DNA from 4 places in the Streptomyces sp. NPDC001536 genome. Region 2 is predicted to be linked to each of the others. Evidence: riboswitches for the same ligand, from Rfam matches in the RefSeq annotation. Region 2 holds a riboswitch; each other region holds the start of a gene.
What was found. Region 2 has a riboswitch for cyclic di-AMP ahead of ACFY0U_RS24455 (NlpC/P60 family protein). Riboswitches for the same ligand answer to the same signal wherever they lie in the genome.

Region 1 (5,891 bases), on a different contig from region 2:
GATCCTGGTCGCGGTGGAGAAACGGTCCCGGTCCTTGACGGCCATGCCCCAGCCTCTCCTTCCACACACGCGCGTACGTCCCCGCACACGGTACGGGACCGCGTACAGGGACGTACGTACGACTGGCTAAGCCTTAGCCCGGTGTGGGTCAGCCCTTGCTGTGCCGATGGTCCGCAGAGCGGACGTGCGGGAAGCTCAGCCCTTGAAGCGCGGGAAGGCGCTGCGGCCGGCGTAGACCGCGGCGTCGTCGAGGATCTCCTCGATGCGCAGGAGCTGGTTGTACTTGGCGACGCGGTCCGAGCGGGCCGGGGCGCCGGTCTTGATCTGGCCGCAGTTCACCGCGACGGCGAGGTCGGCGATGGTGACGTCCTCGGTCTCGCCGGAGCGGTGGGACATCATGCACTTGAAGCCGTTGCGCTGGGCCATCTCGACGGCGTCCAGGGTCTCGGTCAGCGAGCCGATCTGGTTGACCTTGACGAGCAGGGCGTTGGCGGAGCCCTCCTCGATGCCGCGGGCCAGACGCTCCGGGTTGGTGACGAAGAGGTCGTCGCCGACGATCTGGACCTTGTCGCCCAGCTTGTCGGTGATGACCTTCCAGCCGGCCCAGTCGTCCTCGAACAGCGGGTCCTCGATGGAGACCAGCGGGTACGACGAGACGAGCTCCTCGTAGTACTCGGTCATCTCGGCGGCCGAGCGGGACTTGCCCTCGAACTCGTACTTGCCGTCCTTGTAGAACTCGGACGCGGCGACGTCGAGCGCGAGCGCGATCTGCTCACCGGGGACGTAACCGGCCTGCTTGATGGCCTCGACGATGAGGTCGAGGGCGGCGCGGTTGGACTCCAGGTTCGGGGCGAAGCCGCCCTCGTCGCCGAGGCCGGTGGACAGGCCCTTGGTCTTCAGCACCTTCTTGAGGGTGTGGTAGACCTCGGCGCCCCAGCGCAGCGCCTCGGAGAAGGACTCCGCGCCGATCGGGGCGATCATGAACTCCTGGATGTCCACGTTGGAGTCGGCGTGCGAGCCGCCGTTCAGGATGTTCATCATCGGAACGGGCAGCAGGTGCGCGTTCGGGCCGCCCAGGTAGCGGAAGAGCGGGAGGTCGCTGGCCTCGGAGGCGGCGTGGGCGACGGCGAGGGAGACGCCGAGGATGGCGTTGGCGCCGAGGGAGCCCTTGTTGTCGGTGGCGTCCAGGTCGAACATGGCCTGGTCGATCAGGCGCTGCTCGGTGGCGTCGTAGCCGACGAGCTCCGGGCCGATCTGCTCGATGACGGCGAGGACGGCCTTCTCGACACCCTTGCCCAGGTAGCGGTTGGGGTCACCGTCACGCAGCTCGATGGCCTCGAAGGCACCCGTGGAGGCGCCGGACGGAACGGCGGCACGACCCGTGCTGCCGTCGTCGAGGCCGACCTCGACCTCGACCGTGGGGTTGCCTCGGGAGTCCAGGATTTCCCGGGCTACGACGACGTCGATGGACGGCACGAGCATCTCCTTCTTGGGATGTGACACGGTCCGCCGGGACCGCGGTGTGTTCTGCGAGACGAGCCTAACCGGCTCCGGGCGATCGGCCACCGCGTGGACCGCCCCGTGGACAGAACCGAGAGTAAATTGTTTCCGAACGGAACAAAGACGGTTTCGGAAACCGGGCCGAAATCGGGGGCGCGCGAGATGGGGCGCGCAAAAAGCCCCGCCCCGGTGCGTACGGGGGAACACGCACCGGAGCGGGGAGCCCGTGGGGACGGGGGGACCCTCACGAGGCCTTCAGTATGAGGACCACGGATGTGAGGGCGCTGTGGTTCAGCTGGGTCTTACTTGAGGTGCAGCTGCTGACCCGGGTAGATGAAGTCGGCGTCGCTGACGATGTCCTTGTTCAGCTTGAACAGCTTCTGCCAGCCGCCCTTGACGTCGTGCTCCTCGGCGATGGAGCTGAGGGTGTCACCCTTGACGACCTTGTACTCGCCGTCGCCCTTCTTGACCTTCTGGCCGGTCGGGGTGGTGACGGTCTTCTTGGCGGCCGGGCGCTCGGCGGAGCGCGAGGCCTGCTGCTCGGAGGAGCGGGTGCTGGAGCCGCTGTCGCTGCTGGAGGAGCCGCTGCTCGACGAGCCGCCGCCGTTGTAGCTGGCGTTGGACAGGCCGACGCCGCAGGACGGCCAGGCACCCTTGCCCTGGCCCGCGAGGACCTTCTCGGCGATCTCGATCTGCTGCGCCTTGGTGGCCTGGTTGGCCTGCGCGGCGTACGCCGTGCCGCCGTACGCGGCCCAGGTGGAGGCGGAGAACTGGAGACCGCCGTAGTAGCCGTTGCCGGTGTTGATGGACCAGTTGCCGCCCGACTCGCACTGGGCGACGGCGTCCCACTCGGAGGCGGTGGCGGCGGAGGCGTTGCCGGCCGCCATCAGCGGGGCGGCTATGGCGACACCGGTGACGCCGGCGAGCGCGGCGGCGCGGGTGGCCTTGGACGGACGGCGGTGCTTGCCCTTGCCGGAAAACAGCATGGTGGATCCCCTCACCGACGCCTGCGAGGTGAGCTGTCGGGTTCGGGCCGGTTGAGTTGCCCGGCCGCGCATCTGGGCCTTTCGGCCTGCTGCGCGGCTTCACCCCGAGCCGGTCCAGCGTGAACTGCTGGGCCCGGCACTTACCTTGGGTCCCCCGCTCCTGCCTACGGCGCTTGACGCGACGACTGTTCCCGTACGGCCGCTGGCAGGATTCGGCGTTGCGGCAGCCGGGGCTCGTGGTGACGAGCGGTGTTGACCGTAGACAGGGAATCCGGGGAATTTCAAAGACGATCAGGGCTTCTGAGACTCATCCCACACTTTCACCAAACCGGACATTTGATGCGAAGTGTGGCGCGAACTCCCGGGATTCTCCTGGGTTTTTCGCCCTATTCGCTACCGAGTACGAGGGTCTGACCGGGCTCGATGCTGCTCGGGTCGGCGCCGATGACCTGCTTGTTCTCGGAGTAGAGCCGGCGCCATCCGCCGTCGACGTCAAGGGAGTCGGCGATGGAGGCGAGCGTGTCGCCGGCGCGGACGGTGTACGAGCCCTCGTCGGCGCTCGCGCCGCGGTGGCGGCCGGTGCTCTCCTTGGCGGCGGAGAGGGCTCCGGTGTCGACGAGAGCCGAAGAGCCGCCTTCCTGCCAGGAGTTGTCCGATTCGACACCGTTTGCCGGTGCCGTGGAGGGGCTGTCGGACGGCTGCGTACTCTCGGCACCGGAGTCGGAGTTGCCCGACTTGGCGGAGTTGTCCGCTTCGGTGGAGGCCGAGGGCGAGGGGGTCGGGTCGGCGGAGGATCCGGTCGACGAGTCGGACGATCCGGAGGAGTTGGACAGCCCGGACGAGACAGACGAATCGGACGACTCAGATGAATCCGACTCTTCGGATGCCGAGGGGGTGCCGTTCGCGACGCCGGTGTCGACGTCGTCCGAGGCCGAGTCCTTGCTCAGCCCGTTGAGCAGCCCGCAGGTGCCCCAGACGCCGACACCCTGGTCCGCGAGGACCTTCTCGGCGACGGCTATCTGCTGGTTGCGGCTGGCGAGGTCGGGGCTCGTGGCGTAGTCGAGGCCGCCGTACTTCTCCCAGTTCTCCTGGGACAGCTTGAGCCCGCCGTAGTAGCCGTCACCGTTGTTCGCACTCCAGGAACCGTCGGTCTCGCACTTGGCGACCTGATCCCAGGTGTTCCCGTCCGCCGCGCTCGCGCCCGTGGCACCGAGGAGCGGAATCGCGATGGCGGAGCCGGTCACACCGGCCGCGACGAGGAGTGCCGGAGCCTGGCGGGGGCGACGGTGACGACCGTTCCCGGTGAGCATGCGGAGGCCTTTCGCGAGACAACAGTGACCGGCGCGACGGGTGGAGACAGTCGCCGCGCTGATGCGTGAACGTATCGGCAGTCGATCACTTGTCACAAGTTAATGCCGCGCAGATCACGTGAAGATCACAGAGTTGAGAGCATGTCACGTTTACAAGGAGCTGCGCGGATGGACCAGTTGGCGCGAAGCCGCGCACGGAATCGGCGTGAAGCCGATTGGCGGGGTCACCTGGCGGCCCGCCCGCAGATGTGAAGCCGGTCACCGCGCTCGGTTGGTGGGTGTGAACTCGACCGGCAGGGTACGCAGTCCACGCATGATGAGCCCCCCACGCCACCTCAAATCGACTGAATCCGCCGCGAGTCGGAGGTCCGGGAGCCGGGTGAGGAGCGTGGCGAGCGCGGTCTGGCCCTCCAGGCGGGCGAGCGGGGCGCCGAGGCAGTAGTGGATGCCGTGGCCGTACCCGAGGTGCTGGTTGTCGCGCCGGGAGAGGTCGAGGACGTCGGGATCGGCGAACCGCTCCGGGTCCCGGTCCGCGGCGGCGAGGACGACCAGGACGGGGTCGCCGGGCGCGATGTCCTGTCCGCCGATGGTGAGCGGCTGGGTGGCGAAGCGCCAGGTGGCGAGTTCTACGGGACCGTCGTAGCGGAGGAGTTCCTCCACGCCGGTTTCCAGGAGGTCGCTCTCCCCCGCGGCCAGGGAGTCCTGGAGGCGGGTGCGCTGCTCGGGGTGGGTGAGGAGCGCGTACGTGCCGTTGCCGATGAGGTTGACCGTGGTCTCGAAACCGGCGAAGAGAAGGATGAAGGCCATCGCCGCGGCCTCGTTCTCGGTGAGGTGCTCGCCGTGGTCGGAGGCGCGGATGAGACCGGAGATGAGGTCCTCGCCGGGGACGGGGTCGGCGGGGAGCTCCGCGCGCTTGCGGTGGATGAGCTCCAGCAGATAGCCGCGCATCTTCTTCACGGACCGTGCGACACCGCCCCTCGGCCCTCCCCCGTGCCGGATCATCATGCCCGCCCAGTCCCGGAAGTCGTCCTGGTCCTCGCGCGGGACGCCGAGCAGGTCGCAGATCGCGTAGATGGGGAGCGGGAAGGCGAACTCGTGGATGAGGTCGGCGGACCCCTTCTCCGCGAACCGGTCGATGAGCTGATCGGTCAACTCCTGCACCCGGTCGGTGAACTCGGCGACCCTGCGCGGTGTGAACGCCTTGCTGACGAGCCGGCGGAGCCGGGTGTGGTCCGGCGGGTCGATGTTCAGCAGATGCGTCATCAACTCGGCCTTGCGCTCACCGGGGATCCCGGTCTTCCCCTTCGCGTGCGCCGGCTCGGCGTGATGCGCCGGGTTCTTGCTGAGCCGCTGGTCGGCGAGGGCCTGCTTGGCGTCGGCGTACCGCGTGACCAGCCAGGCCTCCACCCCGCTGGGCAGCTTCGTGCGGTGCACGGGGGCGTGCTCGCGGAGCCAGGCGTAGGCGGGATAGGGGTCGGTCGCGAACTCCCAGGTGAAGAGCTCGGGAGGGGCGGCAGTGGTACGGGTGGGCGCGGGCTGGTCGGTCACTCCTCGACCGTATCCGGGTTTCCGTCGAGGGCCTTCCTCGCCGCCGGGTGGCCCAGGTCGGCGGCCTTGCGGTACCAGGTCTTCGCCTCGTCGGGCCTGCCCCGCTTCTCGAGGAGCGCGGCGAGACGGTAGGCGCCGTACGCGTCGCCGGAGGCGTGGGCCTTCTCGTACTCGGCACGGGCTTCGTCGAGTCGGCCCTGCTTCTCGAGTACGAGGCCGTGGTGGGCGATGTCGAGGGGGTAGCCGTCGGTGTCCGCGAAGTAGGCCTCGGCAACCGCCAAGGAGTCGGCATTGTTCCAGGAGAGCGTCAACAGTTCGGCCGCCGGTCCCTTGCCCGCGTCCGCCGCACGTTGTAGCCAGACCTTGGCTGTTTCCCCCTCGTTGTGCACCAGGTGCCACCTGGCGAAGCTGATGGCGACCTCGGTTCGTCCGGCCATGGCCGCGGCCACGTAGTGGTCCCACGCGCCCTCGTCGTCCCCGCCGCCGAAGCACAGATCGCCGAGCAGGTGGGACGCCTCCAGGTCATGGCCGGCCGCACCAGCCCGAA
Region 2 (5,891 bases):
GTTCCTGTCGTGGTCCGGGAAGACCGTGAAGGGCTTGGCCTTGCCGTGCGGCGAGACGACGACCAGGTCGTTCCCGGCCGCGTCCGCGACGATCTTGCGGCCGTCGGGGAGGGCGAGGACGGCGTACGGGTTGGACTCGACGGACGCCTTGTGCGGGTTGTGCTTGAGTTCCACGGCGGTGATGTCGGCGGCGATCCTCGCCTTGCCGTGGCTGATCTTCAGGAGCTTGCCGAGTTTGTTCCAGGGCGGTGTCGTGGGCACTCCGGCCTCCGGCGGGGCGAAGGTCTCCACCCCCCAGAGCTCGCCGTGGAGGGCGGAGACGCCGTCCACGCCGGTCGCGAAGCCGCCGTCGGGGGCGGCGCCCGAGGGCAGGCCCTGCACCACCCGGTAGTGCTTCCACGCGCCCCCGTCCCAGTAGATCTCGGTGACGGCGGAGGAGAGACCCACACAGGTCTCGCCCTCGGGGCCCTCGCCGAGGCACTTCTTGCCGCCGCGGCCGGCCTCGGCGACGTACAGATGTCCGCTGTCGTACGAGAGCTGGCGCGGGTTGTCGAGACCGGTCGCGATCACGCGGACGACCGGCTTGCCTGCCCCCTGTCCCCCGGAGGCGGTCGCGGGGGCGATGCCCGCGGTGGCGGCGAGTGCGACGCCGGTGGCGATGACCAATGGTGTGCGGTTCCTCATTGCCGTATCCCCCTCACCTCGCCGCGGCATCCGACCACGGCTCGGCAGGAAGCTAGCGGCCGGAAGCGGGCGGACGTCGCCACTCCGCCAAAAATACGTACAACTCGTGGCAGATCACTCCGTATTCACCACCGCGAGCGATGCCCTGACCTAAGGTCACGAAAATGTATCGGGCCTATCGGACATCAACCTTCACAGGGGCCACACGCGTTGGCTACCGTGCCGGAAGGCCGTACGACCCCCACCGGCGAACCTCGCCGGGCCGCGCGGCCTCCGCCGAATCCGGAGCGCCGCCGCGCACCCGGAACCGGGGACCCACCGAACTTGGGGTGAATCGGCCGACTCCCGTACAGGGAACGGCCGTAGGGCAACCCTTCCGAACCACCCGCCCGAACCCGACAGCTAACTCGGTAGGCGGAGCACGGAAGGAGTCGCCACCCTTGGCGTCGCACCGCAAGTCGCCTCCCCCGGGTACGCGCGTAGCCGGCATACGCACGCCCGCTCTCGCCACGGCCGCCCTCACCTCCGTGGCCCTGCTCTCCCAGACGGCCACCGCCGCTCCCTCGACCGATGACAAGCCGAGCATCGAAGAGGTCGAGAAGAAGGTCGACGACCTCTACCGCCAGGCGGAGTCGGCGACCGAGAAGTACAACTCGGCCAAGGAGAAGACCTCCAAGCAGCGCAAGGAGGTCGACACCCTCCTCGACGACGTCGCCCAGCGCACCCAGAAGCTCAACGAGGCCCGCGAGGAGCTCGGTTCCTTCGCCGCGGCCCAGTACCGCACCGGCGCCTCCGCGCCCGACACCGCGACCTTCCTGCTCGCCGACTCCCCGCAGGACTACTTCGACCAGACGCAGCTGATGGGCCGTATGACGTCCCGTCAGAAGGACGCGGTCGACGACTACGTCACCGAGCAGTCCGCGACGATGAAGAAGCGCCAGGAGGCCACCGACAGCCTCGCGACGCTCTCCGAGTCGCAGAGCGATCTGAAGACCGCCAAGGCGACCGTCCAGCGCAAGCTGTCCGCCGCGCGCGAGCTGCTGTCCCAGCTGACCGCCGAGGAGAAGGCGCGTCTCGCGGCGATCGAGAAGCAGAAGCAGGAGGAGGCCGCCCGCAAGGCCGCCGAACTGGCGAAGCAGCAGGCGGCCGAGCAGAAGGCGGCGGAGGAAGCGGCCGCGGCAGAGGAGTCGGCGAGCAGCTCGTCGTCCTCCTCCGAGGCCTCGGACGCCTCGTACGCCACGAAGGCCGACAAGGCCCTCGCCTTCGCCCGCTCACAGGTCGGCAAGCCCTACGTCTGGGGCGCCACCGGCCCCGACTCCTACGACTGCTCCGGCCTCACCCAGGCCGCCTGGAACGCCGCCGGCATCTCCCTGCCGCGCACCACCTACGACCAGGTGAACGCCGGCACCACGGTCACCCTCGCCAACGCCAGGCCCGGCGACCTCGTCTTCTTCTACGACGACGTCACCCACGTCGGCATCTACATCGGCAACGGCAAGATGATCCACGCGCCGAAGCCGGGGGCGTACGTGCGCGAGGAGTCCATCTACTACGACGGTGAGTCGGCGATCCACAGCGTCGTACGGCCCGCCTGACCTACGGCGGGGTGGCCCTGGCGTCAGTGACCTCCCCGGTTCTCGACACAGGGCCCCTCGCCGGGCTGGGGCTCGGCGTAGACGCCGTGCACCTCCCCGCTCAGCTCGTCCTTCGTCACCCGTCCGGAGACGCACACGACTCCCGTGTAGACGGCGTAGTACCCGTTCCCGACGGAGACCCCGTGCTTCTCACCGCACCCGACCCGCTCCAGCGCCGCCTCGACCCGCTCATCGCTGAAGCGGCCGAACTCCCCCGACCCGCCCTCCTTCCGGACCTTCGCCAGCTCCGCGAGGATCAGCTCGGCCGACGCCTGCCCACTGGCCTGCTGCGCCGCGCTCAAGGACGCCTGCATGCGGTAGGCGTGGTTGTCGGCGTAGTTGGGGGGAGCGTCCACGGGCCCGTCCTCGCTCCCGCCGGCCGTGTTCGAGGCGGAAGGCGAGGGGGAGGAAGGCAGGGCGGTGGGCGTCGCAGTGGACTGGGCGCACTTCGGCGGGGGCGGATAGGACTGGGTCGCGGTGGCCGACGGCGCGGCACCTGCCTCGTGGGCTCTTTGACTTCCGCACGCGGTGAGAGCGACCGCCACGAGGGCGAGGGCGACTGATCGTCTGAGGGCCATGCGCAGAGTCTTTCGCCCGACGACAGGGGCTGTCATGAGCGGAACTACTCAGGTGATGGGCAGATCCGTCTGGGCGTCGGGCGGCGAACGCCCAGGTGGGTGGGTTCCGGTGTGATCCGGCGTGGGACACGCACCCGTCCACCCCAGCAGCGCCTCTTCCGTGCCCGCGCCCGCGCGCATTCGGGGGCGCCCGCTCGCGCGCCCCGCCCTCAAGCCGGGGCGCGCTCCTTAGCATCGGCCCATGTCCGGCGCCTCTCCCCGCTCCCCTCGCTCCCCCCTCAGCGCCTGGCGGGCCCAGCGGCCGCCCGCCGCCGGGGCCGCCGTGATGGCGACCGGCATCGTGTCCGTGGGGCTGCATCTGGCCGACCACGAGACCCTGTCGCGGATCGCGCTCGCGCTGGCCGGCGTCGGGTGGGTGGCGTTGGCCGCCGACTTCGGCGCACGGCTGCTGTGGGACCGGGCGAGGTGGGTGGCGGAGGCCGAGACGCCGGGCGCGCTGACCGCCGTAGCGGCTACGGCGGTGCTCGGTACCCGCCTCTCGGCGCTCGGCTGGCAGCGGCTCGCCGAGGGTCTGCTGGCGCTCGCCGCGCTGTTGTGGCCGGTGCTGATCGTGCTGGTCGTGGCGCACTGGACGCGGCGGATGCCGGGCGCGGTGTTCCTGGCCTGCGTCGCCACGCAGGGTCTCGCGGTGCTCGGCGCCACGCTCGCCTCGGCCGAGTCGACGGCGTGGCTCGCCCACGCCGCGCTCGTGCTCTTCTGGCTCGGCCTCGTGCTCTACGGCCTCGCCCTGGCCCACTTCGACCCGCGGCAGGTGACCGCGGGCGCCGGGGACCACTGGGTGGCCGGCGGGGCGCTCGCCATCTCGGCGCTCGCCGGGTCGAAGCTCGTCGCGGCCGACAGCGCGCCGCTGTACCTGTGGAACGACGACGACAGCGGCGTCCTGCGTGCCGTGACGGTCGCGCTGCTCGTGCTCGACCTGGCCTGGTACGTCGTCCTGCTCGTCGCGGAGGCGCTGTGGCCCCGGCCGCGCTACGACGTGCGGCGCTGGGCGACCGTCTTCCCGATGGGCATGACAGCGGCGGCGACGCTGTCCGTCGCCGCCGCCCTCGACGTGTCCTGGCTCAGGACACCCGGTCAGGTGCTGCTGTGGATCGCGGTGGCGGCATGGGTCGCCGTCGCCGCGGGTGCCGTCGCGTCGGCGCGCGCCGGCCTCACCTCGCTCAGGTCCACAGCACCGCGATGAAGATGTCCGCGACGGTCAGCGCGCCCACCAGCCCGAACAGCCCCTTCTCCACCTTTTCGTCGTCCCGCTTCACATAGACGAGGCCGAGGATCACCACCAGCAGGGCCAGCTTGATGCCGATCTTGACGTTGTTGACGGACTGGTCGTCCGCCTGGTTGAGGCCGACCAGGATCACCCCGGTGACCAGCATGGTGAGCGCGCCGTGCAGCATCGCCGGGACGAAGCGGGCGGTGCCCTGACCCATGGCCTTCATCTGGGTGAGGAAGCCGCCGAGCAACGAGGCGATGCCGATGATGTGCAGACCCACGAAGAAGTGGATGAGTACGTCCATGAGGCCGGAGCCTAATCAGGGGCACTTGAGCCGCCCTACACCGCCCTGTCTCTTCCGGCACGATCCCGCATATATGTGATCTTGCATATATGCGGCCCATAGCACCCCGCCACCCCCACGCGTTCCGGAATCCGCACTTCGGTCATCACACTGCGTGAAGTCGACGGCGCGAGAACGGAATCACGGTCGCATGCGGTCACCCTGCGGTCCCCTGGGACCAGTTCCGCGCAACCCGTTACCCCCACGACACATTGAGGTTTAGCGTCCTCCACCAGGTGACCGGCTCCCCACCGCCGCCCGGGCCAGGGGCGGCAGTCGGACACCACCGCCGAGAAGGTCCGGCGGCGGCCCGCTCCCCCTGTGCGGGCCGCCGCCGGACGCGTGAACCGCCCCGGGCGGTCGTACGTCCGCTCCCCCTGGTGGTCGTACGGCCACCACTCGTCCGGGGCGGTCGTACCGCGGACCAGGCGGTCGTACGAAAGGACGTGCAGTCCACGTGGCAGCGCACCGCAAGCCCAGGCAGCGCTCGGCCGGCGGCAATACGGTCCGTACGGCGGCGACGATCGCCCTGGCGGGCGCGGCGACCGCGACCGGCTTCGACGGGACCGGGCATGCCGAGCCGAATCTGACACCGGCGCAGGTCAAGGCGAAGGTGGACAAGCTGTACCAGGAGGCGGAGGTCGCCACCGAGAAGTACAACGGCGCGAAGGAGAAGGCGGAGGCGGCCGAGGAGCGGCTGCGGACCCTGCGGGACGAGGCGGCGCGCAAGACGGACAAGCTCAACTCGGCGCGGGACGCGCTGGGTTCGATGGCGGCGGCCCAGTACCGCGACGGCGGGCTCGACCCGGCGCTGCAACTCGCGCTCTCCGACGACCCCGACCGCTATCTCGAGGGCGCCGAGTTCGTCGAGCGCGCGGGCACCCGGCAGGCGGCCTCCGTCGCGAGCGTGCGCAGACAGCTGCGGGAGATCGAGCAGCTGCGCGGTGCCGCCCATATCGAGCTGGCCTCGCTCACATCGCGGCAGGCGGAGCTGAAGCGGCACAAGAAGACGATCACCGGAAAGCTGGACGCGGCCCGCCGACTTCTGGCACAGCTCCCGCCCGAGGAACGCGCGGGCGATGTGCAGCGCGCCTCGCGCTCCGCCGGCTCCGGCGCCCGCGACGGCCTGACCGCAGCGGGCACGGCAGGCGCGGCAGGCGCCGCAGGCAACGTGCAGGCCCCCAACTCCCGCGCCGCGGCCGCCGTTTCGTACGCCTCCTCGAAACTCGGCAGCCCCTATGTCTGGGGCGCCACCGGACCCGACGCCTTCGACTGCTCAGGTCTGATGCAGGCCGCCTACCGCTCCGCCGGTATCTCCCTTCCCCGCACGACCTACGCCCAGATCGACGCCGGCCGCCGCGTCGCCCGCTCCGAACTCCTCC
Region 3 (5,891 bases), on a different contig from region 2:
GCTGCGGCAGCGTCACCTCGCCCGCGCCCTCCACCTCGAACCCGGCGTCCGCGATCATCTCCAGGTCGGCCTTGCCGGCCTGGCCCTCGCTGGTGAGGTAGTCGCCGAGGAAGATCGAGTTGGCCAGGTTCAGGGCGAGGGGCTGCATGCTGCGCAGATGGACCTCGCGGCCGCCCGCGATGCGCACCTCGACGTCCGGGCACACGAACCGGACCATGGCCAGGATGCGCAGACAGCGCTGCGGGGTGAGGTTCCACTCCTTGGCCAGCGGAGTGCCCTCGAAGGGGATCAGGAAGTTGACCGGCACCGAGTCCGGGTCCAGCTCGCGCAGCGAGAAGACCACGTCGATGAGGTCCTCGTCCGACTCACCCATACCGGCGATGAGACCCGAGCACGCCGACAGACCGGCCGCGTGCGCCTTCTGCACGGTGTCCACGCGGTCGGCGTAGGTGTGCGTGGTCGTGATCTCGCCGTACGTCGCCTCGGACGTGTTGAGGTTGTGGTTGTAGGCGTCGGCGCCCGCCTCGCGCAGCCGCTCGGCCTGGCCGTCGGAGAGCAGACCGAGGCAGGCGCACACCTCGACGCCTTCGTTCTGGTCCTTGATCGCCTTGATCGTGCCCGCGACCCGGTCCACGTCCCGGTCCGTCGGCCCGCGGCCGCTCGCCACCAGACAGACCCGCTTGGCACCGCCCGCGAGTCCGGCCGCGGCGGCCTTGGAGGCCTCGTCCGGTTTGAGCCACGTGTACTTCAGGATCCCGGCCGTCGAGCCGAGGCGCTGCGAGCAGTAGGAGCAGTCCTCGGGACACAAGCCGGACTTGAGGTTGACGAGGTAGTTCAGTTTCACCCGTCGGCCGAACCAGTGCCGGCGCACCTTCCCGGCCGCGGCCACCACATCGAGCAGGTCGTCGTCGGAGGTGGCGAGGACGGCGAGTGCTTCCTCGCGGGTCGGCAGCTCGCGCCGAAGCCCCTTGTCCACCAGCGTGTTCAGCAGGTCCATGAAAACTGATCCTGTCCTAAGGAGCCGTCTTGGGCCAAGGAGAGTTCGTACAACAGCGGCCATTCACTGTGTGGGTATTGCCACACAGTGGGTGGCTGCTCGTCCCACTAGTGTCTGTTCGCTGCCTACAAAACCCTCGGAGGACCCATGGCGTTCGGCTGGATCGACGAGCAGGCGCTGCTGCGCCGGCGCGCCGGACTCGTACGCACCCTGCGGCCCCGCCCCGCCGACTCCCCGCTCCTGGACCTGGCGAGCAACGACTACCTGGGTCTGGCCCGCCACCCCGAGGTCACCGAGGGCGCCGCGCGGGCCGCCCGGACCTGGGGCGGAGGCTCCACCGGATCTCGACTCGTCACCGGCACCACCGAGCTCCACAGTCAGCTGGAAGTCGAGCTGGCCGAATACTGCGGTTTCGAGGCGGCCCTCGTCTTCTCCTCCGGCTACGCGGCCAATCTCGCCGCGGTCACCGCGCTGGCCCCGCACGGCTCACTGATCGTCTCCGACGCCGGCAACCACGCCTCGCTGATCGACGGCTGCCGGCTGGCGCGCGCCACGACACAGGTCGTCGGCCACGCCGATCCCGAGGCCGTGCGCAAGGCGCTCCAGACGCACGGGGGCCCCGCGGTCGTCGTCTCCGACACCGTCTTCTCGGTGGACGGCGACGCCGCCCCCCTGGCCGCGCTCGCCGAGGCATGCCGGGAGCGTGGCGCGGGGCTGCTGGTCGACGACGCCCACGGCCTCGGCGTGCTCGGCGACGGCGGCCGCGGCGCCCCGCACGCGGCGGGACTCGCGGGCGCCGACGACGTCGTCGTGACGGTCACGCTGTCCAAGTCGCTCGGCAGCCAGGGCGGCGCCGTCCTCGGTCCCGCCCGGGTGATCGACCACCTGGTGAACGCGGCCCGGACCTTCATCTTCGACACCGGGCTCGCCCCCGCGGCGGCGGGAGCGGCCCTCGCGGCACTGCGGCTGCTGCGCCGCGAGCCCGCGCGCGCGTCGCGGGCCCGCGAGGTGGCCGCCGAACTGCACGCACGGCTGACCGCCGCGGGTCACGAGGCGGTACGCCCGGACGCCGCGGTCGTCTCCGTGCGCGCGCCGTCCCCGGAGGAGGCCGTGCAGTGGGCGGCGGACTGCCGTACCGCGGGTCTGGCCGTGGGCTGCTTCCGTCCCCCTTCCGTGCCCGACGGCATCTCACGGCTCAGGCTGACCGCCCGCGCGGACCTCTCCGAGGCGCAGATCGAACGCGCTGTACGTGTGATCGGTGAGACACGACCATGAGTCGGCGTGACACGGCCGTGCTCGGGGCGGAAGGGGTCAGAACGCGGCCGTGAACTCCGCCCAGCTCCCGGGGGAGAAGAGCAGCGCGGGTCCGGACGGGTTCTTGGAGTCGCGCACGGCGAGCAGTCCGGTCCCTGGACCGGTGCGCGGCCGAGCCGTCTCGACACAGTTGTTGGCGCCTGTGCTGTAGCTGCTGCGCAGCCACCGCACAGGGTGCAGATCGGTACTGGAAGGTACGTTCCGAGGCATTGCGGACATGGTGCCTCCTTACGCGCCGTCACCTATCCCGGCGATGTAATCCAACGAGTCCTCGGGCGAAAGGGCGTGGATCTGAAGGGCGTTGAAGGCCTCGCTATAGGCCTGGAGGTCTTCTTTCCGCTCGAGGTAGAGGCTACTCGTCAAGTGGTCGAGAACAACCACGTCCAGATCAGATGTGCTCGAAAATGAGAAGATTACGAAAGGCCCCGTGATGCCGATGTGGGCCCCCGCGGCGAACGGCAGCACCTGAATCCTGACCTGGGGCAGCCGGGCCGCCTCGATGAGCCGCCGCAGCTGTCGCGCCATGACGTCGGGCCCGCCGATGTCCCGGCGCAGCACCGCCTCGTCCAGCACCGCGCTCAGCCTCAGCGGCGGTTCGGCCCGCAGCACGTCCTGCCTGGCCAGCCGGACCTCCACCAGCGCGTCGAGCCGCTCGTCCGGCTCCGTGCCGAGCCCGTTCACCGCGGCCCGGGTCACCGCGCGCGCGTACTCCGGCGTCTGCAACAGCCCGGGCACCACGGAGGTCTCCAGCGTGCGCATCGCACTGGCCTGGGACTCCAGACTGATGAAGTCGCGATACGTCGGTGGCAGTACCCCGCGGTACTGGTGCCACCAGTGGTGCCGTCCGCCGCCCTCGTCGGAGCCCGCCAACACCAGGAGCAACTCCCGTAGTTGGGTATCGTGCACCGCGTAGGCGTCCAGCAGTAACCGCACGTCGGCCGGTTTCACCCCGCTGGCGCCGGTCTCGATCCGGCTCACCTTCGACTGGTGCCAGCCCACCAGCCGGGCCGCCTCACCACTGGTGAGCCCCGCACCGGTGCGCAACGCACGCAGTTCGGCGCCCAGTTTCCGGCGGCGTACCGCGGGACCGTGCTGCATGGGCTACTCCTTACTCCTTCCGAGCCGCCCAAATACGGTCTTCCGTCGGAGAGTTCACCGCTTCGAGCGACAGATATATGCATATCTTGGTGGATCGGCACCGTGACCGGCCGGGTAATGGCAGTCTGGCGATGAAGCACCAGTCCGGGACCGTACTCGAACCATCCGCTCCGTGTCGGACTGCGGTCCCGTGGGAAAGGGACGACGTCGCCATGGCAGACCATCTGGAAGCATCCGTCACTCTGCCGAGCGATCCCGCCTCGGTCTCCGCGGCCCGCACGTACGTCATCGGCACCCTGGCGGAATGGGGTCTGCCGGCGGACACGGAAGCGGCCGAGACGATCCGGCTCATCGTCTCCGAACTCGCCACCAACGCCGTACAGCACACCTTCGGACAGTCACCCACCTTCACGGTGGACATCCAGCTCGACCGTGACGAACAACTGCGCATCGGGGTCACCGACAGTCATCCGCGATTCCCCAAACGGCTGCCGGCCGCCGTCCAGCAGGACAACGGCCGCGGCATGGTCATCATCCGCTGGCTGACCGCGGAGTGCGGCGGCAAGCTGAGAGTCCGGCCCACCCGCGAGGGCGGCAAGACCGTCTCCATCGAACTCCCGTGGACGGTACCGGCGGAGCCGCTCTCCGCGGCGGGGCAGCAGGAGCCGTAGAGAGGCGCCTCCGAGAACGGAGGCGCCTCTCAGGGCGTCACGGCCGGCTGCGAGGGTGACGGCGGGTCAGGTCGCCGACATCCCCGCGGGGTGGGTCACTTGACCCGGCCGTACCAGACGCTCTTGGTCCAGATCTTCTGCAGCTTCACGACCTCCCCGCTCTTCGGGGAGTGCCAGATCTTCCCCTTCCCGGCATAGATGCCGACGTGGTACACGCTGGAGCCGGAGTGGAAGAACACGAGGTCTCCGGCCTTGCGGTTCCCCGCGGAGATATGGCGGGTCTTGTTGTACTGCTGGGCCGCCGTACGAGGCAGGCTTTTGCCGGCCTTCTTGAACGAGTAGAGCGTGAGCCCTGAGCAGTCGAACCGGTGCGGCCCCGCGGCGCCCCACTTGTAAGGGGAGCCCTTTTTGGAGGCAGCGACCTGAAGTGCCTTCGTCGCCGGTGTCGCGGCCTCGGCGTCGGATGCGACGCCCGGGACCACGAGAGAGCCGCCCACTGCGGCGATGGTGAGAGCCGAGGCCGTACCGGCCCGGGCCATGAGCGACGGGACACGATTGAGCGCAGACATGCGCAACCCTTCGTCAGCCGCCTGTGAAGGATGACCTGTCGGATTCGGGCTGGCGAAGTTGCCCGGCCGCATACTGCGGCTTCACCCCAAGGGCTGCTCGGGACGGCTGTTGACAGCCGTTCCGGCGACCCGTCGTGCTTGGGTCCTCCACTCCTGCCGATCCACTCCTGTCGACCGGTCATCCGTGCGGCGGCAGGACTCGGCGTCCGCCCGGATCGCCCCGCCGTTGTGGCGGGGTCTTGTCGTCAGACAGGGATCTTCACGTACTCCACGCCGAAAAACCCAATGGAATCGGGGATTTGTGGTGTTACTCACCACTCACCCGTTCGGGTGGACACTCGACTGTTCGAGGGAGCGTCGACAGGGTCGAGGACCCTCGGACCAGCGACGGAGGTACTCATTCCGGAGTCGGGCTACGCGCGTTGCGCAACCTCGACGGCCCTGTCAAAGGAGGGGCGTCTACTCCAAACGGGGGTACACCGTTTGGTGCGTTTCAACGCCGGTCCGGACGCCTCGCCACGCGGTCGGGCGCGCCGGGCCGGTCGCCGTCACGTCAACTGTCGGAGTGCGGCGGCACCGTGACCCGGGCCGTGCGCCGCTCGCCGTCGAGCACCCGCAGCGCCCGCGCCAGGGTCATGGCGTGCACCTCGGTCTCGTCGCGCTGATGCATGGTCGCCAGCGCGTCGCGCAGCTCGGCCGCCTTCGCCACCAGCGCCTGGGCGGCCCGCAGTCCGCGGTAGGTGTCACCGTGGTGCGCCGGGTTGATACGGCCGAGCAGGTCGACCACCTCGAGATAACGGTCGATCAGTTCGCCCTCGGCGCGCGTCAGAGCGGGCAGCGGAGGCAGCTCCGGTGGCAGCATCGCCCGCTCACCGGGCGCCGGGCGCGGTGCGCGAGGCCTTGCGGCTGGGGACGATCCGGTCCACCAGGCCGTACTCCACGGCTTCTTGGGCGTCCAGGATCTTGTCCCGCTCGATGTCCGCGGTGACTTGCTCGTGGGTGCGCCCGGTGTGACGTACGAGCATCTCCTCCAGGCGGAACCGGACGCGCGCCAACTCCTCGGCCTGAATGGCCAGATCGCTGGCCTGTCCCTCCACCGGCTGGGGCAGGGACGGCTGGTGGATCACCACGCGCGCGCCGGGCAGCGCGAACCGCTTGCCCGGGGTCCCCGCCGCCAGCAGCACCGCGGCGGACGAGCCGGCCTGTCCCAGGCAGATCGTCTCCACGTCACAGCTGACGAAC
Region 4 (5,891 bases), on a different contig from region 2:
CTGGCGCATCGCCGTGGCCCAACTCTCCGACGCGCGCGTGCAGATCACCGGCGGGGTCGGGCACGACGAGTCGGGCCTGCTGCGGCTGGCGGCGGGGGAGTCCTTCACCACGCCCGTCTTCGCCGGCCTGTGGAGCGACGGCGGCTTCGGCGGGGCGAGCCGGGCCTGGCACGCCTACCAGCGGGCGTACGTCATCCCGGGCGCCGACCAGGACCGGCCCGTGCTGTTCAACTCCTGGGAGGCCACCGAGTTCGACATCTCCGAGGAGCAGCAGGGCGCCCTCGCCCGGCGGGCCGCGGCGATCGGCGTCGAGCTGTTCGTGGTCGACGACGGCTGGTTCGGCGCCCGCACCAGCGATCGCGCGGGCCTCGGCGACTGGACGCCCAACCGCGACCGCTTCCCGGGCGGCCTGAAGCCCCTCGCCGACCACGTGCACGAGCTCGGCATGCAGTTCGGCATCTGGGTCGAGCCCGAGATGGTCAACGCGGACAGCGAGCTGTACCGGGCGCACCCGGACTGGGTGCAGTACCAACCTGGACGAAAGCGGACGGAGTTCCGTAATCAGCTCGTACTGAACCTCGCGCGCGAGGACGTCCAGGAGTACCTCTGGGGTCACCTCGACGCGCTCCTGACCAGCGCCCCGATCGACTATGTGAAGTGGGACTTCAACCGCAGCTTCACCGACGCGGGCTGGCCCGGCGACCCCTACCCGCAGCGGCTCTGGATCGACCATGTGCACGCCTTCTACGCCCTGTTGGACCGGCTGCGCGCCGCCCACCCGGGCGTCGCCTTCGAGTCCTGCTCGGGCGGGGGCGGCCGGATCGACCTCGGGGTCATGAGCCGTACGGACCAGGTGTGGACCTCCGACAACACCGACCCGCTGGACCGGCTCGCCATCCAGCACGGCTTCGGTCAGATCCACCCCGCGCGCGTGATGGCCGCCTGGGTGACCGACAGCCCGAACGCCATGCTCAACGGCCGGGTCAGCTCGCTGCGCTTCCGGTTCGTCAGCGCCATGGCCGGGGTGCTCGGCGTGGGCGGCGACCTCACGCGGTGGAGCGAGGCGGAGCTCGCCGAGGCCCGCCAGTGGGTGGATCTCTACAAGGGGATCCGGCCCGTGGTGCAGCGCGGTGACCTCCACCGGCTGCGGCCGCCGCGGGGCGGGCTCAGCGCCGTCCAGTACGTCCTCGGGGACGAGACCGTCGTCCTCGCCTGGCTCCAGGCGCAGAGCTACGGCGAGCCCGTACCGGCGCTGCGGCTGCGCGGGCTCGACCCGACAGCGTCGTACGAATGCCTCGAAACGGGCGAAGTTCACAGGGGTGCTGTATTGCTGCATCACGGACTTCACGTCGGATTGCGCGGCGACCTGGATGCGGCAGTTCTCCGGCTGCGCCGCATCTGAGTCGTCTGTCCGAATTGGCGCGTTCCTCATCCTTCATTCCAACTCGCTCTGGAATAAAGGACGCTGTGAATGTGCCACGTGAGGAGCGTCATAGCCGTGACCGTGCGTCGCCCGTCATGTTCACGTAATTCCCGTTCTTTTCCTGGGGTTTTGCATGGCGGGAGGCGTGCGTAATTCACGCAGGGTGACCGGTAATTCTCACAGCGGATCAAGAGGAACGCATTCAGGTGGAACCTCTCGCTTGTCCCTTTGCGTCTTGCTCGCTTACGTTCGCCATCAATCCGGACGGACGCCCAATCCTGCCGCCGCCCGGGGACCGCACAACTCACCCGTGAACGGCAGGAGCGGGGGACCCACAGGTACAACCGCCTGTTCCGGTCTCCGGAACGGCTAGGGGTTAAGTCGCATTTCGGTGCGGCCGGGCATCTCCAGCCCGAACCCGACAGCTCACCTCGTAGGCGCCGGAGAGGAATTCGCCATGCCCGCGAAGGGTAAGCACCGCCGTCCGAAGGCCCAGCGCCTCACTCGTTCGATCGCCGTCGCCGGCACGGGTGGCGCCGCACTCGCCCTCCCGCTGATGGGTGCCGCAGGCGCCCACGCGGCCACCCCGCAGTCCGTTTCGGAAAAGGCCGTCCAGTCCCTTCCGGTCGCCGAGAAGACGGCCACCGAGAAGAAGGCCGCGGAGAAGAAGAGCGCCGCGAACACCGCGACCGTGCGCACCTATTCGGTGCGGTCCGGTGACTATCTCTCGAAGATCGCCGACGAGCAGAACGTCACCGGCGGCTGGAAGAAGCTCTACTCGGACAACCGTGAGGCCGTCGGCTCCGACCCGTCGCTGATCCACCCCGGTCTGAAGCTCACCATCGGCAAGAAGGCCGCGGCGAGCACGGAGAAGTCCGCGAGCGCGGAGCAGCCGGCGGAGAAGCAGAAGTCGGCGGAGAAGCAGAAGTCCTCTTCGTCCGACTCGTCCGCCTCCACCGAGTCCTCCAAGTCGTCCTCGTCGAACACGACGGCGGCGACGCAGAGCAGCGAGACGGCCAGCGCCGGCGGCTTCACTCTCCCCGTGGCCGGCGCCACCGTCGGCACCCCGTACCGGATGTCCGGCAGCATGTGGTCCAGCGGCTACCACACGGGTGTCGACTTCGTCGTCCCGACCGGTACCTCGCTCAAGGCCGTCGGCGCGGGCACGGTCGTCTCGGCCGGCTGGGGCGGCGCGTACGGCAACCAGGTCGTCATCAAGCTCGCCGACGGCTACTACGCCCAGTACGCCCACCTCTCCTCGCTCTCGGTGTCCTCCGGCCAGACCGTCACCGAGGGCCAGCAGGTCGGCCTCTCCGGCGCGACCGGCAATGTGACCGGCCCGCACCTCCACTTCGAGATCCGCACCACGCCGGACTACGGCTCGGACGTGGACCCGGTCGCCTACCTCCGCGCGAAGGGCGTCTCCGTCAGCTGACGCCGCCCTCCCTCTGTGCCACCGAAGGCCGGATCCCGATCCCCGGGTCCGGCCTTCGGTGTCTTCGCTGTCCGGTCTTGCGGGTTCATGATCACCGTGTTGCGTTCTTGTGGCACGGCTGTCCAAAGCGTCGACAGTGAGGGGAGGGTGGGGACACAGTGATCTCCGTAGCGATGCAAGCGCTTTCTGTCCGCATCATCCGGAGGTCCCCGTGCCCGGCGTCGACCGACGCACCGTCATCAAAGGCGCCGCAACCGCGGCCGCCGCGACCCAGTTCTCCTGGGCCCTGTCCCGCACCGCCGCAGCGGCCGACGCGGACGACACCGAACTCCACTGGCTGGAGGGCTCGACGCCCGAGGTCCACGCCGGTACCACCTGGGGCGTGCCGTGGGCGCGCGGGACGTACCGGCCGGAGCAGGACTTCCGGCTGACGACCGCCGCCGGCGACGACGTCCCCGTCCAGAGCTGGGTCACCGGTCACTGGCCCGACGGCTCGGTGAAGTGGACCGCGCACGCGATCGCCCCCGGCGCCCCGAAGGCCTCCGCCTACAAGCTCGCGGCGGGCAGCCCGGCCGCGCCCGAGCAGAAGGTCACCGTCACCCGTACCGGGGGCCGGGTCGAGGTGTCGACCGGTGTGATCACGGCCGTGTTCGGCGCCAAGGGCTCCGACACCGTCGTACGCAGTGTGCGGCGCGGGTCGGCCGAGATCGCGCGGGACGGGAAGCTGGTCGCCCTGCGACAGGAGTCCGTGCGGGAGGGGGCGGACGTCTCGCGCTTCCTCGGCCGGGTCGAGAAGGTCGAGGTCGAGCAGGACGGTCCGGTCCGGGCCGTGGTCCGCGTCGAGGGCAGGCACCGCAGCGGCGGCCGCGGCTGGTTGCCGTACACCCTGCGCTTCTCCTTCTTCGCCGGTGGCGAGTCCTTCCGCCTCGTGCACACCTTCGTCTGGGACGGCGAGCAGAAGCCCGGCTCCGACCAGGGGGACTTCCTGCGCGGCCTCGGCGTCCGCTTCACCGTGCCGCTGAGCGACGAGCCCTACGACCGGCACATACGCTTCGCCGACTCCGACGGCGGACTGTTCAGCGAGGCCGTCCAGGGCATCACCGGGCTCCGCCGCGACCCCGGCGCGGCGGTGCGAAGCGCCCAGATCGCCGGCTCGCGACTGCCGGACACCTCGACCTGGGACACCCGCGTCTCCAGCCGTCTCGCCTACATCCCGACCTGGGGCGACTACACCCTCACCCAGCCCAACGCCGACGGCTACACCGTCCGCAAGCGCACCAAGGCGGGCTACGGCTGGATCCACGCGGCGGCCGGTCGGCGCGCCGGCGGCCTCGGCTACGTCGGCGGCGCGAGCGGCGGACTCTCCTTCGGCCTCAGGGACTTCTGGCAGCGGCACCCCGCCCAGCTCGACGTACGCGGGGCCGCGGGGGAGGCCGCCGAGGCCACCGTGTGGCTGTACTCGCCCGAGGCACAGCCGCTCGACCTGCGCTTCTACCACGACGGCCTGGGGCAGGGCACGTACGAGAAGCAGTCCGACGGCGGTCTGGAGATCACGTACGAGGACTACGAGCCCGGCTTCGGCACGCCGTACGGCATCGCGCGGACCAGTGAACTGACCTTCTGGGCAACGGAGAAGACACCTTCCGCCGCAGTCCTCGCCGCCCAGGCCACCGCCACCGCGACCCCGCCGCTCCTGACCGCCACCCCCCAACGGCTGCACTCCGCCGGGGTGTTCGGGGACTGGGCGCCCGTCGACCGTTCCGACAAGGCCCGGTCGGCCGTCGAGGATCGCCTGGACGCGCTGTTCGCCTACTACGTCGGCCAGCGCGAGCAGCACCGCTGGTACGGCTTCCTGGACTACGGCGACGTCCAGCACACCTACGACAACGACCGGCACGTCTGGCGCTACGACGTCGGCGGATTCGCCTGGGACAACTCGGAGTTGGGCACCGACCTCTGGCTCTGGTACCACTTCCTGCGCACCGGCTCCGCCGAGGTCTTCCGGTTCGCGGAGGCCATGACCCGGCACACCGGCGAGGTCGACGTCTACCACCTCGGCAAGTGGGCGGGTCTCGGCACCCGGCACGGCGTGCAGCACTGGGCCGACAGCGCCAAGCAGGTCCGTATCTCCACGGCCGCCAACCGCCGCTTCTACTACTTCCTCACCGGCGACGAGCGCACCGGCGACCTGCTGAGCGAACTCGTCGACGTGGAACTGACGTTCCTGGAGGTCGACCCGCAGCGCAAGGTCCGCACCGACGGCTACACGCCCGGCGACCGGCACGCGCTGTCGGTCGGCTTCGGCACCGACTGGGGCGGCATCTCGGCGGCCTGGCTCACCGAGTGGGAGCGGCAGGGCCCGAACGCCGCGAAGGCGAAGGCCAAGCTGGTCAACTCGGTGCGGACGATCGCCGCCCAGCCGAACGGGTTCTTCACCGGGACGGGGCTGCTCGACGCGGACACCGGCAGGTTCGCCGTCACCACCAGCACGGCCGTGAGCGTGTCGCATCTGAGCGCCGTCTTCGGGCTCGTCGAGACCAACAGCGAACTCGTGTCGCTGTTCGGCGACGAGGAGCCCGAGTTCCGTACCGCGTGGCTGAACTACGCGCGGTACTACAACGGCACGGACGCCCAGAAGCGCCAACTCACCGGTTCCACCTGGAAGTCGGCGCTGCCCGCCGCCCACTCCCGGATCACCGCCTACGCGGCGCACCACCAGGACGATGCCACGCTCGCCAAGCGGGCGTGGAACGAGTTCTACACCGGCAGCGACACCTACTTCCCCTCCAACGACTGGAACCCGGTCACCGTCAAGACGCCGGCCGTCCTGCGCACCACCGAGGAGATCCCGTGGATCTCCACCAACTCCTCGGCCCAGTGGGCCCTCGCCGCGATCCAGAACCTGGCCCTGATCGGAGACCGGATCCCGTCATGAGACGTGCCTTCCTGACCGTGGCGGTGGCCGCGGGGCTGGTCGTCGGGGCGGTGCCGCCCGTCATGGCGTCCGACGACTCGAACGTCGTACGGCCCGAT

Region 1: linked by a shared signal. The riboswitch ahead of ACFY0U_RS13030 (transglycosylase family protein) and the one ahead of ACFY0U_RS24455 (NlpC/P60 family protein) in region 2 are both predicted to bind cyclic di-AMP.
Region 3: linked by a shared signal. The riboswitch ahead of ACFY0U_RS32130 (C40 family peptidase) and the one ahead of ACFY0U_RS24455 (NlpC/P60 family protein) in region 2 are both predicted to bind cyclic di-AMP.
Region 4: linked by a shared signal. The riboswitch ahead of ACFY0U_RS18700 (peptidoglycan DD-metalloendopeptidase family protein) and the one ahead of ACFY0U_RS24455 (NlpC/P60 family protein) in region 2 are both predicted to bind cyclic di-AMP.

What each region holds. Positions count from the first base shown of each region.
Region 1 covers NZ_JBIAVQ010000004.1:34,189-40,079, forward strand. The annotation lists gene ACFY0U_RS13020 (septum formation initiator family protein) at 1-45, opposite strand, end outside; gene eno (phosphopyruvate hydratase) at 196-1,482, opposite strand; gene ACFY0U_RS13030 (transglycosylase family protein) at 1,803-2,486, opposite strand; cyclic di-AMP (ydaO/yuaA leader) riboswitch at 2,490-2,668, opposite strand; gene ACFY0U_RS13035 (transglycosylase family protein) at 2,873-3,796, opposite strand; gene ACFY0U_RS13040 (cytochrome P450) at 4,055-5,344, opposite strand; gene ACFY0U_RS13045 (hypothetical protein) at 5,341-5,891, opposite strand, start outside.
Region 2 covers NZ_JBIAVQ010000009.1:89,395-95,285, reverse strand. The annotation lists gene ACFY0U_RS24460 (ScyD/ScyE family protein) at 1-684, opposite strand, end outside; cyclic di-AMP (ydaO/yuaA leader) riboswitch at 949-1,116, shown strand; gene ACFY0U_RS24455 (NlpC/P60 family protein) at 1,125-2,279, shown strand; gene ACFY0U_RS24450 (hypothetical protein) at 2,303-2,674, opposite strand; gene ACFY0U_RS24445 (tellurite resistance/C4-dicarboxylate transporter family protein) at 3,138-4,139, shown strand; gene ACFY0U_RS24440 (hypothetical protein) at 4,117-4,470, opposite strand; gene ACFY0U_RS24435 (NlpC/P60 family protein) at 4,967-5,891, shown strand, end outside.
Region 3 covers NZ_JBIAVQ010000013.1:230,023-235,913, reverse strand. The annotation lists gene bioB (biotin synthase BioB) at 1-997, opposite strand, end outside; gene ACFY0U_RS32150 (8-amino-7-oxononanoate synthase) at 1,145-2,272, shown strand; gene ACFY0U_RS32145 (DUF397 domain-containing protein) at 2,309-2,530, opposite strand; gene ACFY0U_RS32140 (helix-turn-helix domain-containing protein) at 2,540-3,409, opposite strand; gene ACFY0U_RS32135 (ATP-binding protein) at 3,622-4,080, shown strand; gene ACFY0U_RS32130 (C40 family peptidase) at 4,176-4,649, opposite strand; cyclic di-AMP (ydaO/yuaA leader) riboswitch at 4,653-4,864, opposite strand; gene ACFY0U_RS32125 (hypothetical protein) at 5,203-5,511, opposite strand; gene ACFY0U_RS32120 (ATP-dependent Clp protease proteolytic subunit) at 5,519-5,891, opposite strand, start outside.
Region 4 covers NZ_JBIAVQ010000006.1:172,648-178,538, reverse strand. The annotation lists gene ACFY0U_RS18705 (alpha-galactosidase) at 1-1,402, shown strand, start outside; cyclic di-AMP (ydaO/yuaA leader) riboswitch at 1,693-1,876, shown strand; gene ACFY0U_RS18700 (peptidoglycan DD-metalloendopeptidase family protein) at 1,881-2,858, shown strand; gene ACFY0U_RS18695 (Tat pathway signal sequence domain protein) at 3,070-5,793, shown strand; gene ACFY0U_RS18690 (GDSL-type esterase/lipase family protein) at 5,790-5,891, shown strand, end outside.